DNA from 2 places in the Sphingomonas sp. 22R3R2A-7 genome. Region 2 is predicted to be linked to the other one. Evidence: riboswitches for the same ligand, from Rfam matches in the RefSeq annotation. Region 2 holds a riboswitch; the other holds the start of a gene.
The links. A riboswitch is a leader RNA that binds a small molecule or an ion and turns the genes downstream of it on or off. The one in region 2 is predicted to bind cobalamin.

Region 1 (7,330 bases), 3.1 Mb from region 2:
GATCTGCGCTGCGGCCGTCCGTGCGGCGCAGGCGGTCGACTATGTCGGTGCGGGGACGATCGAGTTCATCGCCGATGCGAGCGAAGGCCTGCGCGCGGACCGGATCTGGTTCATGGAGATGAATACCCGGCTCCAGGTCGAGCATCCGGTAACCGAGGAAATCACGGGGCAGGATCTGGTCGAATGGCAGTTGCGCGTCGCGAGCGGCGAGCCGCTGCCGCGACGGCAGGACGAGCTTGCGATCGACGGCTGGGCGATGGAAGCGCGGCTTTATGCCGAAGACCCGGCAAGGGACTTCCTGCCATCGATCGGCAGGCTCGTCGCATTCGATCTCGGCGATGGCACGCGCGTCGATACCGGGGTCGAGCAGGGGGCGGAGATATCGCCCTTCTATGATCCGATGATCGCAAAGGTCATCGCATGGGGCCCCGATCGCGCGACCGCACGCGAAACGCTTGCGGCTGCGCTCGACGGGGCCGTCGTCTGGCCCGTACGGTCGAATGCGGGGTTCCTGGTTCAGGCGCTCGATCATCCGGATTTCGTCGCGGGCACGGTCGATACCGGGCTGATCGCGCGCGAAAACGAGGCGTTGATGCCGGCGACGCAGCCGCGCGAGGAAGCGTTGATCGAGGCCGCGCGGGCGCTGGTAGCGGCCAATCCGATCGCCGGTTTCCGTCTGAACGCCGCGCCGAGGCGCACGGCGCGCTTCCTGCTCGACGACGAGGCGATCTCGATCGACCTCGACGCATATGGCGCGGAGGGTACGCCCGCCGACGAGGTCCTCGTATCCGACGCCGGGCAGACATGGCTGCTGCAACGCTGGCGCGCATCGGGGGTGGCCGTGGGGGCCGCAGCCGATGGCGCGATCCTGTCGCCGATGCCGGGGCGGATCATCGCGGTCGATGTCGTCGAGGGTGACCGCGTCGTGTCAGGGCAGAAGCTGGTGACGCTGGAGGCGATGAAGATGGAGCATTCGCTGACCGCGCCGTTCGACGGGGTCGTTGCCGAGCTCGTCGCCGTCGAGGGCGGACAGGTCAGCGATGGCACGATGCTCGTGCAGATCGAGAAGGACGCCTGATGGCCGGACGCTATTACGATCAATGGTCGGTCGGCGACGCGATCGTCCACGAAATCCGCCGCACCGTCACCGAGACGGACAATCTGCTGTTCTCGACGATGACGCACAACCCGCAGCCGCTTCATCTCGACGTCGAAGCGGCCAAGGCGAGCGAGTTCGGCCAAATCCTGGTCAACGGGACCTTCACCTTCGCGCTGATGGTGGGACTGTCGGTGGGCGAGACGACGCTCGGCACGCTCGTCGCCAATCTCGGCTACGACAAGCTGGTCCATCCGAAACCGGTCTTCATCGGTGATACGATGCGCGCCGAGACCGTCGTCACAGACCTCAAGGACAGCAAGTCGCGGCCGACTGCGGGGATCGTCACGTTCACGCACCGGCTGATCAACCAGCGCGACGAGATCGTGTGCCAATGCCTGCGTTCTGCGCTGTTGCTCCGGTCGACGGCATGAGGCTGCGGTCGTTGCTGTTCGTGCCGGCGGACCGACCCGAGCGGTTCGGCAAGGCGGCGGCAAGCGGCGCGGATGCGATCATCCTCGATCTCGAGGACTCGGTCGCGCCGTCGCGCAAGGCGTTCGCGCGCGCTGCGGTGCGGGCAGCGCTCGGCGAGCCGGCCGGTGTCATTCGGCTGGTCCGGATCAATCCGCTCGATGCGGACGATCGCCGCGACGATATCGAGGCGGCGCGCGGCGCGGATGCGATCATGCTGCCCAAGGCGGCAGGCAAGGCGACCGTCGCGGCGCTGGTCGAGGCCTATGGGCCGGACTGCCCGCCCATCCTGCCGATCGCCACCGAGATTCCGGCGGCGATATTCACGCTCGGCGAATATGCGGCGGTATCGGACAGGCTCTGCGGATTGACGTGGGGGGCGGAGGATCTGCCGGCCGCGATCGGCGCGGCGACGAGTCGCGAGGCGGACGGTCACTATACCGATCCCTATCGGATGGTCAGGTCGCTGCTGCTGTTCGGCGCGCATGCAGCGGGTGTGGCGGCGATCGAGACGGTCTATCCCGCGATCGCCGATCTCGACGGGCTGGCGGCCTATGCCGCACGAGGAAGCCGGGACGGATTTACGGGAATGATGGCGATCCACCCGACCCAGGTTGCGACGATCAACGCAGCCTTTACGCCCGATGCGGCGACGGTCGCGCGGGCCGAGGCGATCGTCGCGGCGTTCGCGGCGGCGCCGGAGGCGGGGCGCTGCAACTCGACGGGCGGATGATCGATGCGCCGCATCTGCGCCAGGCGCAGGCGATCCTCGCACGCGTGTAGCGCGCGCCCATTGGCGGCGCGGAAAATCTGTTCTACCGGGGCGTCGCGATCCGGTGAAGACCGGGTCGCAGATCGCGTCGGTGCCCCTCGGGGCTTGAAGGGGAATGCGGTGCGGACGTTCAGGCGTCCAATGCCGCGGCTGTCCCTGCAACTGTAAGCGGTGAGCGCGGTGCGCAGGTCTCCTCGTCGCGAGGGGACGACCACTAGGCCGAAGCGCAAGCACATGGCCCGGGAAGGTCGTGCACCGGGTGTCGACCCGCGAGCCAGGAGACCTGCCGGCGCTCGGTCGCTCTTGCCTTGGTCCAGGGGGTGACCGCGGCACGGTACTCCGTCTGAGCGACGAACCATGCGGCGGGGGCCGCATCGGTGCGCGTGGCGGGTGCTGTTCGGTGTCCATCCCAAGCGTCGCGCCGACCGTCCGGATCATCGGACGGCACGCCCCCGCCGGTCGCTCGTGACGCCGGGGGGTATCGTTTCATGACCAGAGTTTTCGTATCGCTGATGGCGCTCGCCACCGCAGCGTCCGCCACATCGCCGGCGTTCGCCGATGCCGATCGGGCGACGCCAGGGGCGGCCGAGCGCGCGGTTGATGGTGCCGAGGTCGTCGTCACCGCCTCGCGTTCGGGCGATGCCGTGCCGGTCGACCAGCTTGGCGCGTCGGTGACGGTGATCGATGCCGCCGCGATCGACCAACGGCAGACCCGGATCGTGTCCGACGTGCTGCGTGACGTGCCTGGCCTGGCGGTCAGTCGGACGGGCGCGATCGGGGGTACGACGCAGGTGCGCATCCGCGGGTCGGAGGGCAACCATGTGCTCGTCCTGATCGACGGGATCGAAGTGTCCGATCCCTATCAGGGCGAATATGATTTCGGGACGCTGATCGCGGACGAGGCGGCGCGGGTCGAGGTGCTGCGCGGCCAGCAATCGGCGCTATACGGATCGGACGCGATCGGCGGCGTCATCCAGTATCTGACACTGAGCGGGGCGGAAGCGCCGGGCACAACGCTGCGCGCTGAGGGCGGGTCGTTCGGCACATTCTCGGGCGGCGCCCGCATCGCAGGCGTTTCCGGGAACCTCGACTATGCGTTGTCGGGTTCGACCTATCTCACCGACGGCACGCCGACCGCGCGCGGCGGGTCGCGCGACATCGGCGCAAGCAGCGTCGGCGCGACCGGCAAGCTCATCTGGTCGCCCGGCGATACGTTCAAGGTAACCGCGGTCGGCCGCTACAGCCATACAGACGCCGACAGCAACGACACGGCGTTGAGTGGCCCGCAGTTCGGCACAGTCGTCGACACGCCAGGCGCCCGCAGTACGGTGGAGGCCTATTACGGGCTCGTACGCGCCGAGGTGGCGCTCGCGGACGGCCGCTGGACGAACGCGCTGAGCGGGCAGTTCGCCGACACGGTGCGACGGGCACTCGTCGACGACGCGCTCAATTTCGGCAACAAGGGACGGCGGTACAAGGGCTCGTTCGAAAGCGCGTTCCGGTTCGGGACCGACCGGATTCAGCACCGCCTGACGGGTGCCGTCGATGTAGAGCGAGAGGAATTCCAGACGCTTAGCCCAGTTCCCTCGGAGTTCGTATTCACCGGACGACGCCATACCGACAATGTCGGGATCGTCGGCCAGTATGACGTCGTGATCGATGACGCGCTGGCGATCGGCGCTTCCGTCCGCCGCGACGAGAATACGCGCTTCGACGACACCACCACCTACCGTGCGCAGGCAAGCTATCGCTTCGCCACGGGAACGCGCGTTCGCGGCGCCTATGGGACGGGGGTGAAGAACCCGGGCTATTTCGATCTCTTCGGCTATTCGGATGGTCGCTATATCGGCAATCCGAACCTCAAGCCGGAGAAGTCGAAGGGTTGGGAAGCCGGTCTCGAACAGAGTTTCGGAGGCGAGCGCGCGACGATCGGCGCGACCTATTTCAACAGTCGCCTGACGAACGAGATCTTCACCACTTATCCAGAGCCCGATTTCGTCGCGACGCCCGGCAACCGCGATACGCGGTCGAAGCAGCGCGGCGTCGAGGTGTTCGCCAGCGCGCGGCCGATAACGCAACTGCGGTTTGATCTTGCCTACACCTATCTGCATGCGCGCGAGGACGGCAGCGTCGAGATTCGCCGGCCGAGCCATATCGGCAGCGTCAACATGACCGCGTTCAGCCGTGACGAGCGTTTATCGGGAACGTTGACGGTGCGATACAATGGTCGTCAGCAGGACGATGCGTATACCGATCCGAGCTATGTGCCGGTACGGCTGTCGCTCCAGGAATATGTCCTCGTCAATCTCAACGCCGCCTATCAACTGAGCCCGACGCTATCGGTCTTCGGGCGCGTCGAGAACCTGTTCGACGAGCGGTACGAAGAAGTGTTCAGCTATGTCGGGCAGGGCCGCGGTGCCTATGCCGGCATCAAGGCGGCGTTCTGATGCGCAGCGAGGCGGATCACAAGGCGCGGATGGCCAAGAAGAAGGTCGCCCAGGACAGGATCGTCGCAGCCAAGACGATCGAGAAGGGCCTGCTCATGGTCCATACCGGGCCCGGCAAGGGGAAGACCACGGCGGCGCTCGGCATGGCGGTCCGGATGATGGGGCATGGGCGAAAGGTCGGGATCGTCCAGTTCGTCAAGGGCGCGATGACGACGGGGGAGAAGGTGATCTTCGATGCATTCCCTGACCTGGTCGCGTTCAAACCGATGGGCGAGGGCTTTACCTGGGATACGCAGGACCGGACGCGCGACATTGCCGTCGCGCGCGAGGCCTGGGACGAGGTTCGGCGAATGATCGCCGATCCGTCCTATGCGATGGTCATCGCCGACGAGATCAACATCGTCCTGCGGTACGATTATCTGCCGCTCGACGAGGTGCTCAGCGGTTTTGCGGCGCGTCCGGAGATGACGCATGTCGTTGCGACCGGGCGGAATGCCCCCGACGCGCTGATCGCCGCGGCGGATCTCGTGACCGAGATGGGGCAGGTCAAACATCCGTTCCGAGGCGGCGTCAAGGCGCAGGCGGGGGTCGAGTTCTAGCCTGCCCGCGCGGGCGACCCGATGGTCGTCCCAGCGCCGGCCGCGCCGCTATTCCTGCAGTTGTGCTGCGAGGCTCTGGGCGGCGCGGACATAGGCGGGGCCACCGCACACCGTCCAGGCCTCAGGGATGCGCAGGCGCTTGATCCGTGCGAGTACGGGGTGGTGGAGCATCTCGGTACCCTGGTCGGTGACGCGGTCCGTGGCGCTCTCGACAACCAGATAGTCTGGACGCGCGAGCGCCATCTGCTCGAGCGACAGCTGCGAGAGCGCCGGCTTGGCGAGCCTCGTGGCCAGGTTGGTCAAGCCCAGCCGCTGCATGAGATCGTCGATCAACGTTCCCTTGCCCGTCAGAAACCCGCGACGCTGATAATAGGCGGCGACGCGGCCGCGGCCGACAGCGGGTGGTATCCGTGCCAAGGCGGTGTCCATCCGGCGTATCAGCCTCTCGCCCCGGTCGGGATGTCCCACTGCCGCCGCAACCTGGCGGACTTGCGCGACGATCGCGGCGTAACTGTCCGCCGGGGGAAGATCGAGCGTCGCGATATGCTGGTGACCCAGCACATCGGCGATCGTCTTGCGGCGGAACGGCGAGGCTATGACGAGATCCGGGCGGAGCATCAGCACATCCTCGGCACTGCCGCGGCTCGACGGCATGTGCTTCGCCTGAGCCGCGACGGCGGACATGTCGGGGTCGCGCGCGAACCTCGTGAGCGCCGCGATCTGCGACGGATCGGCAAGCGCGATCAGATACTGGTCGGCGCACAGATTGAGCGACACGATCCTGCGCGGCAAGGTCGGCGCCGCGGCGGTCGACGTCGGTGATACCAGCGTCGTCAGGGCGATCAGCGGGAAAACGTGGCGCATGCGCAAAGTCCTGCCGCAGCGATGACATATGCGCTAGGCGGAAACGATGAGACAGACGCGGTCAGGATCAGGCGCGTGACGCGCGGACGGTTGCTCGGCGGACTGATGCTGCTTGCCGCTATGGCGGGGGTGGCGTCGGTTGCGATCGGTAGCGCCGCGATCCCGCCGGGTCGCGTTTTCGAAGCGCTGATCGGACATGGCGACCCGATCGAGCGCGCGATCCTGCTCGAGCTGCGGCTTCCGCGCGCCATTCTCGGGCTGGCGGTCGGCGCGATGCTTGGGCTGTCGGGTGCCGCCCTGCAGGGGTTTCTGCGCAATCCGCTTGCCGAGCCATCGGTCCTCGGCGCCTCGAACGGCGCGTCGCTCGGGGCGGTGATCGCGCTGTACTTCGGGGTCGCGGAGATACACCCGGCGATGTTGCCCGCGCTGGCGATCATCGGGGCGTTCGCCGCGCTTGGACTGTTGTTCGTGTTGTCGGCGGGATCGGAAAGTGCGTTGTCGCTGATCCTTGCGGGCATCGCGGTGGGAACGCTCGCCGTTGCCGGGGTCAGCCTTGCCCTGAACCTCTCGCCCAATCCGTTCGCGGCGATGGAGATCATGACCTGGCTGCTCGGATCGCTTGAAGATCGTTCGTTCACGCACGTGATGCTCGCGCTGCCGTGTATCGCGGTCGGGATCGTGCTGGTGGCATGGGACGGGCGCGCGCTCGATGCGCTGACGCTCGGAGAAGATGGCGCGCGCGCGCTGGGTGTCGATCTCCGCTACACGCGTGCCCGGATACTTGTCGGGATCGCGGTCGGTGTCGGCGGTGCCGTCGCGGTTTCGGGCGCGATCGGGTTCATCGGGCTGATCGTCCCGCACCTGATCCGTCCGCTGACCGACCGGTCGCCATCGGCGATCCTGCTGCCATCCGCGATCGGCGGCGCCGCGCTGCTGACCTTCGCCGATGTCCTGGTGCGCGTGATCCCCACCTCGAGCGAACTCAAGCTCGGCGTGGTCACCGCGTTTCTGGGCGTGCCGGTGTTCGTTGTCCAACTGATGCGCGAGCGGCGGTCATGGTGAGCCTCGCCACAAAAATCTG
Region 2 (7,330 bases):
GGCCTCGCGGATATAATGACCGTTGAGGTTTTCGAGCTTCTTGAGATCGAAGCGCGACGGTGACTTGCCGACGCCGCCGAGGTCAAACCATTCGACGGCCTGATCGCGGCTGATGATCTCCGCGTCGCCATGTCCCCAGCCGAGCCGGAGCAGGTAATTGTCGAACGCCTCGGGAAGGATGCCCATCTCGTCGCGGTACGCCTCGATCCCGACCGCGCCGTGGCGCTTCGACAGCTTGGCGCCGTCGGACCCGTGGATCAGCGGGATGTGTGCGTAGATCGGATCGGGCCAGCCGCCCTCGATCGCGTCCATCGCGCGGTAGATCGGCAATTGGCGGAACGCGTTGTTAAGGTGATCGTCGCCGCGGATGACGTGCGTCACGCCCATATCATGATCGTCGACCACGACCGCGAGCATGTAGGTCGGCGTCCCGTCGGAGCGGAGCAGGACGAGGTCGTCGATCTCCTCGTTGCGGACGGTGACCGCGCCCTGAACCCGGTCCTCGATCGTGACCGCGCCTTCCTGCGGTGCGCGCAGGCGGACGACATGCGGCAGATCGGGCGCCTCGCTCGCCGGGCGATCGCGCCACGGGCTGCGGATGCGCAGCGGCTTCTTGGCTGCCTGTGCCTCGGCGCGCATCGCCGCGATCTCGTCGTTGGTCATGTAGCAGCGATAGGCGTGCCCCGCCTCGACCATCTGGTGCGCGACCTGCGCGTGACGGTCGGCGCGGGCGAACTGCATGATCGCGTCGCCGTCCCAGTCGAGCCCGAGCCAGCGCATTCCGTCCAGAATGGCGTCAATTGCCGGCTGGGTCGAGCGGACCCGGTCGGTATCCTCGATCCGGAGCAAAAACTTGCCGCCATTCGCCTTTGCGAACAGCCAGTTGAACAGCGCGGTGCGCGCGCCGCCAAGATGCAGGAACCCCGTCGGCGACGGAGCGAAACGGGTAACCACGGGTGCGGCCGAACCGACGGCATCCGTATCAGATATTGCGCCCAACCGCGGGTGCTCCCAGACTGTAGAAACGATGGAGAAACGATGGCCATGACAGCCGTCGCCGCCCCTAGCATGCGTCCGTGGCGGCGACAAATGGGCGTGCCGCAATGGGCGGTGGCGGCAGGCATCGCGGTCGAGCGCTGGCTGGAGGCGGAGCGCGATCAGCTCGCCTTGTGGCTGCCGGTGATGACGGGGGGCGGGGTCGCGTTGTGGTTCGCGCTGCCCGGTCCGGCGGCGTGGCGCGTCGCGTTGCTGATGCTGGCGGCGATATCGCTGGCGGGACTGGCGATCGGGCAGGGCGGGCGCGCGGCGCGGGCGCTGGCGATCGGGGCGCTGGCCGCGGGCCTCGGCCTTGGGCTGACCTGGCTGAGGTCAGACAGCGTCGCGCGTCCCGTGCTTGGCGGCCCGACCTTCGCCACGTTCCGGGCGCGGGTCGAATCGATCGAGCCGCTGGTCGACCGCGACCTCGTCCGTCTGACGCTGCTGCCCGAGGGCGCGGGCGCGGATGGGCAAGGGCGGCCGGTGGCATTGCCCTACCGGATCCGCGTCAACCTCGCCGAGCATGACGTGCCGACGCTGCTCGGGCGAGGTGCGGTCATCGGTCTGCGCGCGCGGCTGATGCCGCCCGCGCTGCCGGCCGTTCCGGGCGCCTATGACTTTGCCCGCGTCGCGTGGTTCGCGGAGATCGGCGCGACGGGCAGGGGATTCGCGCCGGTCCGGGTGATCGTGCCGAGCGGCCGGGGGCGGGGATACGCGTGACGCTGTCGCAGCATATCGAATCGCGACTGACGGGGAGTGCAGGGGGCATCGCCGCGGCGCTGGCGACGGGCGATGTCGGGGCGATCAGCGACGCGGATTCGCAGGCGATGCGCCGCGCCGGGCTAGCACACCTCCTGTCGGTCAGCGGGCTGCACATCACCGCGGCGGTCGCGGCGACGATGCTGGTGGTGATGCGGCTGCTCGCGTTGTTTCCCTGGCTGGCGCGCCACGTCCGGCTGCCGCTGATCGCGGCGATGGCGGGGGCTGCCGCGGCGATCGGCTATACGTTGCTGACGGGCAGCCAGGTGCCGACGATCCGATCCTGCGTCGCCGCGCTGCTCGTGCTCGCGGCGCTGGCGATGGGGCGCGAGGCGATGACGTTGCGGCTGGTCGCGGCGGGGGCGATGTGCGTGATGCTGGTGCGCCCGGACTCCGCCGCGGGGCCGAGCTTCCAGTTGTCGTTCGCCGCGATCACGGCGATCATCGCGCTCCACGAACATCCTGCGATCCGGGAATTCTTCGGTGCGCACGAAGAGCGCCGTCTGGCGCGGGTCGCCCGCGGGCTCGGATCGCTGCTGCTGACCGGGCTGGTCGTCGAGATCGCGCTGATGCCGATCGCCGTCTATCACTTCCACAAGGCGGGCGTTTACGGCGCGTTCGCCAATATCGTCGCGATCCCGCTGACGACGTTCGTGATCATGCCGCTTGAGGCGCTGGCGCTCCTGCTCGACGGGGTCGGCGTTGGCGGGATCGTCTGGCCCCTCGTTCAGCTGCCGCTCGACGCACTGCTCTGGCTGGCACACCGGGTCGCCGCGGCGCCCGGCGCGGTCCGATCGCTGCCCGCGATGCCCGACGCGGCGTTCGCGGCGATGGTGACCGGCGGGCTGTGGATCGCGGTCTGGCGGACGCGCTGGCGGCGGCTGGGTGCGGTCCCGCTTGCGATCGGCGCGATCTGGGCGCTGACGACGCCGCCGCCCGATATCCTGGTGACCGGCGACGGGCGGCACGTCGCAGTGCGGACGGCGGCGGGGCTGGCGCTGCTGCGCGACCGGGCGGGGGCGTATATGCGCGACACGCTGGCGGAAAATGGCGGCGTCGACGGCGAGCCGTTGCTGCTGGCGGATCAGCCCGATGCGCGGTGCAGCCGTGACCTGTGCATGACGGATGTCGTGGCAGGCGGACGGCGCTGGCGCGTGCTGGCGACGCGCAGCATGTATCGCGTGCCGATCGCCGAACTCGTCGCCGCGTGTCGCGCGGCGGATATCGTCGTCAGCGAGCGGGGGCTGCCAAAGACGTGCGAACCGCGGTGGCTGAGGCTTGACCGGTCGACGCTGCAACATACCGACGGTGTCGCGCTGACGTTGCGGACGGGGCGGGTGGCGACGGTCCTCGAACCTGGTGACCGGCATCCCTGGCGTATGCCACCGACGCTCGAACGATCCGCGGGGCGGTTCGGCCACGGGGCCGGGCGCCGGGTCCGGTCCTGGTCGTAAGCGGAGCGCACCGACGTTCGGGATGACAACGCGCTCGTGCTAACTCCTGACGGGATTTTCTGGCTGGTGGACCGTTGGCGGTAATGGCTTTGCTGTATCGTGCGGGCTGGATCAGTTCCGGCTCCCGCATCGAGCCTGGGCCCGCGCTGAACGGTTTGCGTATCCGGGACTAACGGGACGAGGCTCTTGGCTCTGGATCCTGACTTTCGTCAGGATGACGGGGGTAAGCCAGAGCCGGAATAGGAGTGAGGCTTTTTTCCGGTCCTGACAGCTGGCGAAAGGGTGCAGGAAAGCGTCGACCGCTTCGTCGCCTCCCTCCCGCGTACCCCATAGTCAGTCGTAACGCCGCAGGATGCCCGACAGCTTGCCCTGCACACGGACCTGCGCGGGCGCGTAGCGTTGCGGGTCATAGGAGCGGTTGGCGGGATCGAGCCGGACCATCGCGCCTTCGCGGCGGAAATATTTGAGCGTCGCCTCGCTGTCCTCGATCAGTGCGACGACGATCTCGCCGTCGCGGGCGGTCTCGGTGCGGCGGATCAGCGCATAGTCGCCATCGAGAATTCCCGCATCGACCATCAGAATCGCCGGACACCTCGAGCGCATAATGCTCGCCCGAGCCGAGCAAGGCGGCGGGGACGGCCAGCATCGAGCTGCCTTCGAACGCCTCGATCGGCACGCCTGCGGCGATCCGCCCGTGCAGCGGAATCTCGACGACGTCGTTCGCGGCGACCGGGATATGCGCCGGGCGCACGCTGGGCGACGGCTCGGCGTTTGCCGGAGCGGCCGGGGGCGCGGGCTTCGCGGCGGCCGATTTCGTCGCGGGCATGTCCGGACGCTCGGGCATCCGCAGGATCTCGAGCGCGCGCGCGCGGTTCGGCAGGCGGCGGATGAAATTGCGCTCCTCGAGCGCGCTGATCAGGCGGTGGACGCCCGATTTGGATTTCAGGTCGAGCGCGTCCTTCATCTCCTCGAACGAGGGCGAAACGCCCGTCTCTGCGAGGCGATCGTTGATGAAGCAGACAAGCTCGTGCTGCTTGCGCGTGAGCATAGCGGTTCTCCGTCCGGAACAGACGAGGAACTTCTATGGAACACAATGTCCGGCGTCAAGCGATCCGTCAGGCGATGATGAGGATTTCCGCCGAGTCGCCCGCACGCGCGGCCGGCGCGTCGCCGTCGCGGACGATCAGGCAGGTCGACCGCGCGAGCGTGAGGAGCATCGAGCTGTCCTGGATGGTCGAGGCATAGGCGCGCCCGTCGCGCAGTTCGGCGCGCATGTAGTCGGTACGCGACTCGTTCGGCGGCAGATCCTCGCCGAGCAGCGCGTGCGTCGTCTGCGGGAGCGGATCGCGCGCGCCGAGCATATGCGCGACGACCGGGCGGACGAACAGGATCGCGGTGACGAAGGCGGAAACGGGGTTGCCGGGCAGGCCGAGCAACATCGTCCGACCGAGCGTCCCCGCCATCATCGGCTTGCCCGGGCGAAGCGCGATCCGCCAGAAGTCGATGCTGCCGCCCGCCGCTTCGATCGCGGGGCGGACGAGATCATGGTCGCCGACCGACGCGCCACCGGTCGTCACGAGCAGGTCGGCGTCGACGCCTGCAAATGCGTCGCGCAGCGTGTCGAGACGATCGGGCAGGATGCCGAGATCGACGATGTCGACGGGCAGATCGGCGAGCAGCGCCGCCAGCATGATGCCGTTCGATTCGGGCAGGGGGACGGGATCCTCCGTCGAACCGGGGGGACGAGTTCGTCGCCGGTCGCGGCGACCGCGACGCGCAGGCGCCGCCCGACGGGGAGCGCGCCATGCCCGCCGGTCGCGGCGACGGCGATGCGCGCCGGGCTCAGCCGGTCACCCTGGGCGATCAGCCGCGTGCCGGTGGCGAAGTCGAGGCCCTTTCGGCGCGTGTTGCGGCCTTCGTACGCGGGGCCATCGCCGTCGAGCGACAGGCGGTCGCCGTCGCGTGCGGCCTCTTCCTGGACGAGCACGGTGTTCGCGCCGGCGGGCATCGCCGCGCCCGTGAAGATGCGCGTCGCCTCGCCCGCGCCGACGGTACCCGCAAAGGGGCGGCCCGCAGCGCTTTCGCCGATCACGCGCCACGGCCCCGGCATGTCGGCAAAGCGGATCGCATAGCCGTCCATCGCCGAAAGATCGGTTGCGGGCTGGGTCCGGCGCGCGAGGATATCCTCCGCCGCCCAGCGCCCGATCGCGGCGCGCAAGGGAACGCGCTCGGCAGGAACGCGCGCGGCCATCGCGAAAAGGCGGGCCTGGGCTTCGGCAACGGGGACGAGAGGGGGCATGAAGGCTCCGGTGGGCAGGCGTGGGAAAGGATGCGGGGGGATCGATGCGGGGGCTGGAGGCAGATGGGGTAAGCGGCTGGTCGTATGAACCCGCGAACGGGGATAGCGGGCCGCGTTACGGGTGGCGATGGTGCGATAACGTCCCGACCCGCCGAGACGTTGCGGATCGCGGTGCGCGACGGTGCCGCATGCAAATCCTGTCGTCAGCCGCGGCAAAGCGCGCTAACCTGGATTGGCTGATCGGGCGCAACCCGGATCGGTACAGATCGCGTCGGTGCCCCTCGGGGCTTGAATGGGAATGCGGTGCGGGGTTCGCCCCAATGCCGTGGCTGTCCCTGCAACTGTAAGCGGCGAGCGACACGCACGCGCCCCCTCAAAAAGGGCAGCCACTGGGCCATCGGCCTGGGAAGGTGTGCGTCGAGCCTTGACCCGCGAGCCAGGAGACCTGCCGGCGTCTGGTCGCTCTTGTCCCGGTCCAGGGGGTGACCGAGGCACGGCAAGCGCCGTCTGAGCGACGACCATGTGGCTGGGGCCGCATCGGCGACGCGTGCCGGCCGCTCATGGCGTCCGGCCGGCGCACGTCCCGGCCGTTCGCGCGGCAGGCCCCCGCCCGCGTCGGACGCCGGGGGGTAGACATGACGAGCTTGACGATCGAACGACCGGTGCGAGGCTCCGTGCGCAAGCGTGTGGGTGTGATGTTCGCGATGCTGGTCGCCGCGAACATCGCCGCGTGGGGGTGGGCGTTCTCGCTGTTCCACGAACAGCCGCTGATGCTCGGAACCGCATTGCTCGCCTGGGGGCTTGGCCTGCGTCACGCGGTCGATGCCGATCACATCGCGGCGATCGACAATGTGACGCGCAAGCTGATGCAGGAGGGGCAGCGGCCGATCGCGGTCGGATTCTGGTTTGCGATCGGGCATTCGGGGATCGTCCTGATCGCCGCGGTCGCGATCGCGCTGACCGCCAATGCGCTGTCGCAGTTCGAGGCGTTCAAGCAGGTCGGCGGCGTCGTCGCGACGATGATCTCCGCGCTGTTCCTCTTTACGATCGCGGCGATGAACCTGATCATCCTGCGATCGGTGTGGCGGACGTTCGGGCACGTCCGGCGCGGCGGGGCCTATGTCGAGGAGGATCTCGACCTGTTGCTCGGCAATCGCGGGCTGCTCGCGCGGCTGTTCCGGCCGATGTTCCGGCTGGTGACGCAAAGCTGGCACATGGCGCCGCTTGGCTTCCTGTTCGGGCTGGGGTTCGACACCGCGACCGAGGTGGCGATCCTGGGGCTGTCCGCGAGCCAGGCGGCGGACGGTCTGTCGATCGGCACGGTGCTGGTGCTGCCGGTGCTGTTCGCGGTGGGGATGGCGCTGGTCGACACCGCCGACGGCGTGGTGATGCTCGGCGCGTACGAGTGGGCGTTCGTGAAGCCGATCCGCAAGCTGTACTACAACATCACGATCACGCTGATCTCGGCGATCGTCGCGATCGCGATCGGGGGAATCGAGACGCTGGCGCTGATCGGGTCGAAGCTGGGGCTGAGCGGCGGCGTGTGGGACGCTGCTGCCGCGCTGGGGGAAAATTTCAACGGGCTGGGGTTCGCGATCATCGCGCTGTTCGTCGCGTGCTGGGTGCTGAGCTTTGCGATCTATCGGTGGAAGCGGTTCGACGAGATCGACGTGGTGCGGGGGTAAGGTCTTCGCTGATCCTCCCCCGCCAGGGGGAGGATTGTGAGGGCGATGTGCATTGGCAGCCTTTGCGAATTGCTCTAAGTTGGTCCTCGAGGATTGGT

Region 1: another riboswitch for cobalamin. It lies ahead of QP165_RS01305 (TonB-dependent receptor plug domain-containing protein); the one in region 2 lies ahead of QP165_RS16360 (HoxN/HupN/NixA family nickel/cobalt transporter).

Annotation. Positions count from the first base shown of each region.
Region 1 covers NZ_JASPFR010000001.1:281,127-288,456, forward strand. The annotation lists gene QP165_RS01290 (acetyl/propionyl/methylcrotonyl-CoA carboxylase subunit alpha) at 1-1,078, shown strand, start outside; gene QP165_RS01295 (MaoC family dehydratase) at 1,078-1,530, shown strand; partial or broken gene QP165_RS01300 (HpcH/HpaI aldolase/citrate lyase family protein) at 1,527-2,350, shown strand; cobalamin riboswitch at 2,412-2,644, shown strand; gene QP165_RS01305 (TonB-dependent receptor plug domain-containing protein) at 2,828-4,786, shown strand; gene cobO (cob(I)yrinic acid a,c-diamide adenosyltransferase) at 4,786-5,385, shown strand; gene QP165_RS01315 (ABC transporter substrate-binding protein) at 5,434-6,249, opposite strand; gene QP165_RS01320 (FecCD family ABC transporter permease) at 6,370-7,311, shown strand.
Region 2 covers NZ_JASPFR010000001.1:3,409,094-3,416,423, forward strand. The annotation lists gene gltX (glutamate--tRNA ligase) at 1-999, opposite strand, end outside; gene QP165_RS16340 (DUF4131 domain-containing protein) at 1,039-1,755, shown strand; gene QP165_RS16345 (ComEC/Rec2 family competence protein) at 1,752-3,248, shown strand; partial or broken gene lexA (transcriptional repressor LexA) at 3,582-4,296, opposite strand; partial or broken gene QP165_RS16355 (molybdopterin molybdotransferase MoeA) at 4,364-5,547, opposite strand; cobalamin riboswitch at 5,803-6,014, shown strand; gene QP165_RS16360 (HoxN/HupN/NixA family nickel/cobalt transporter) at 6,243-7,232, shown strand.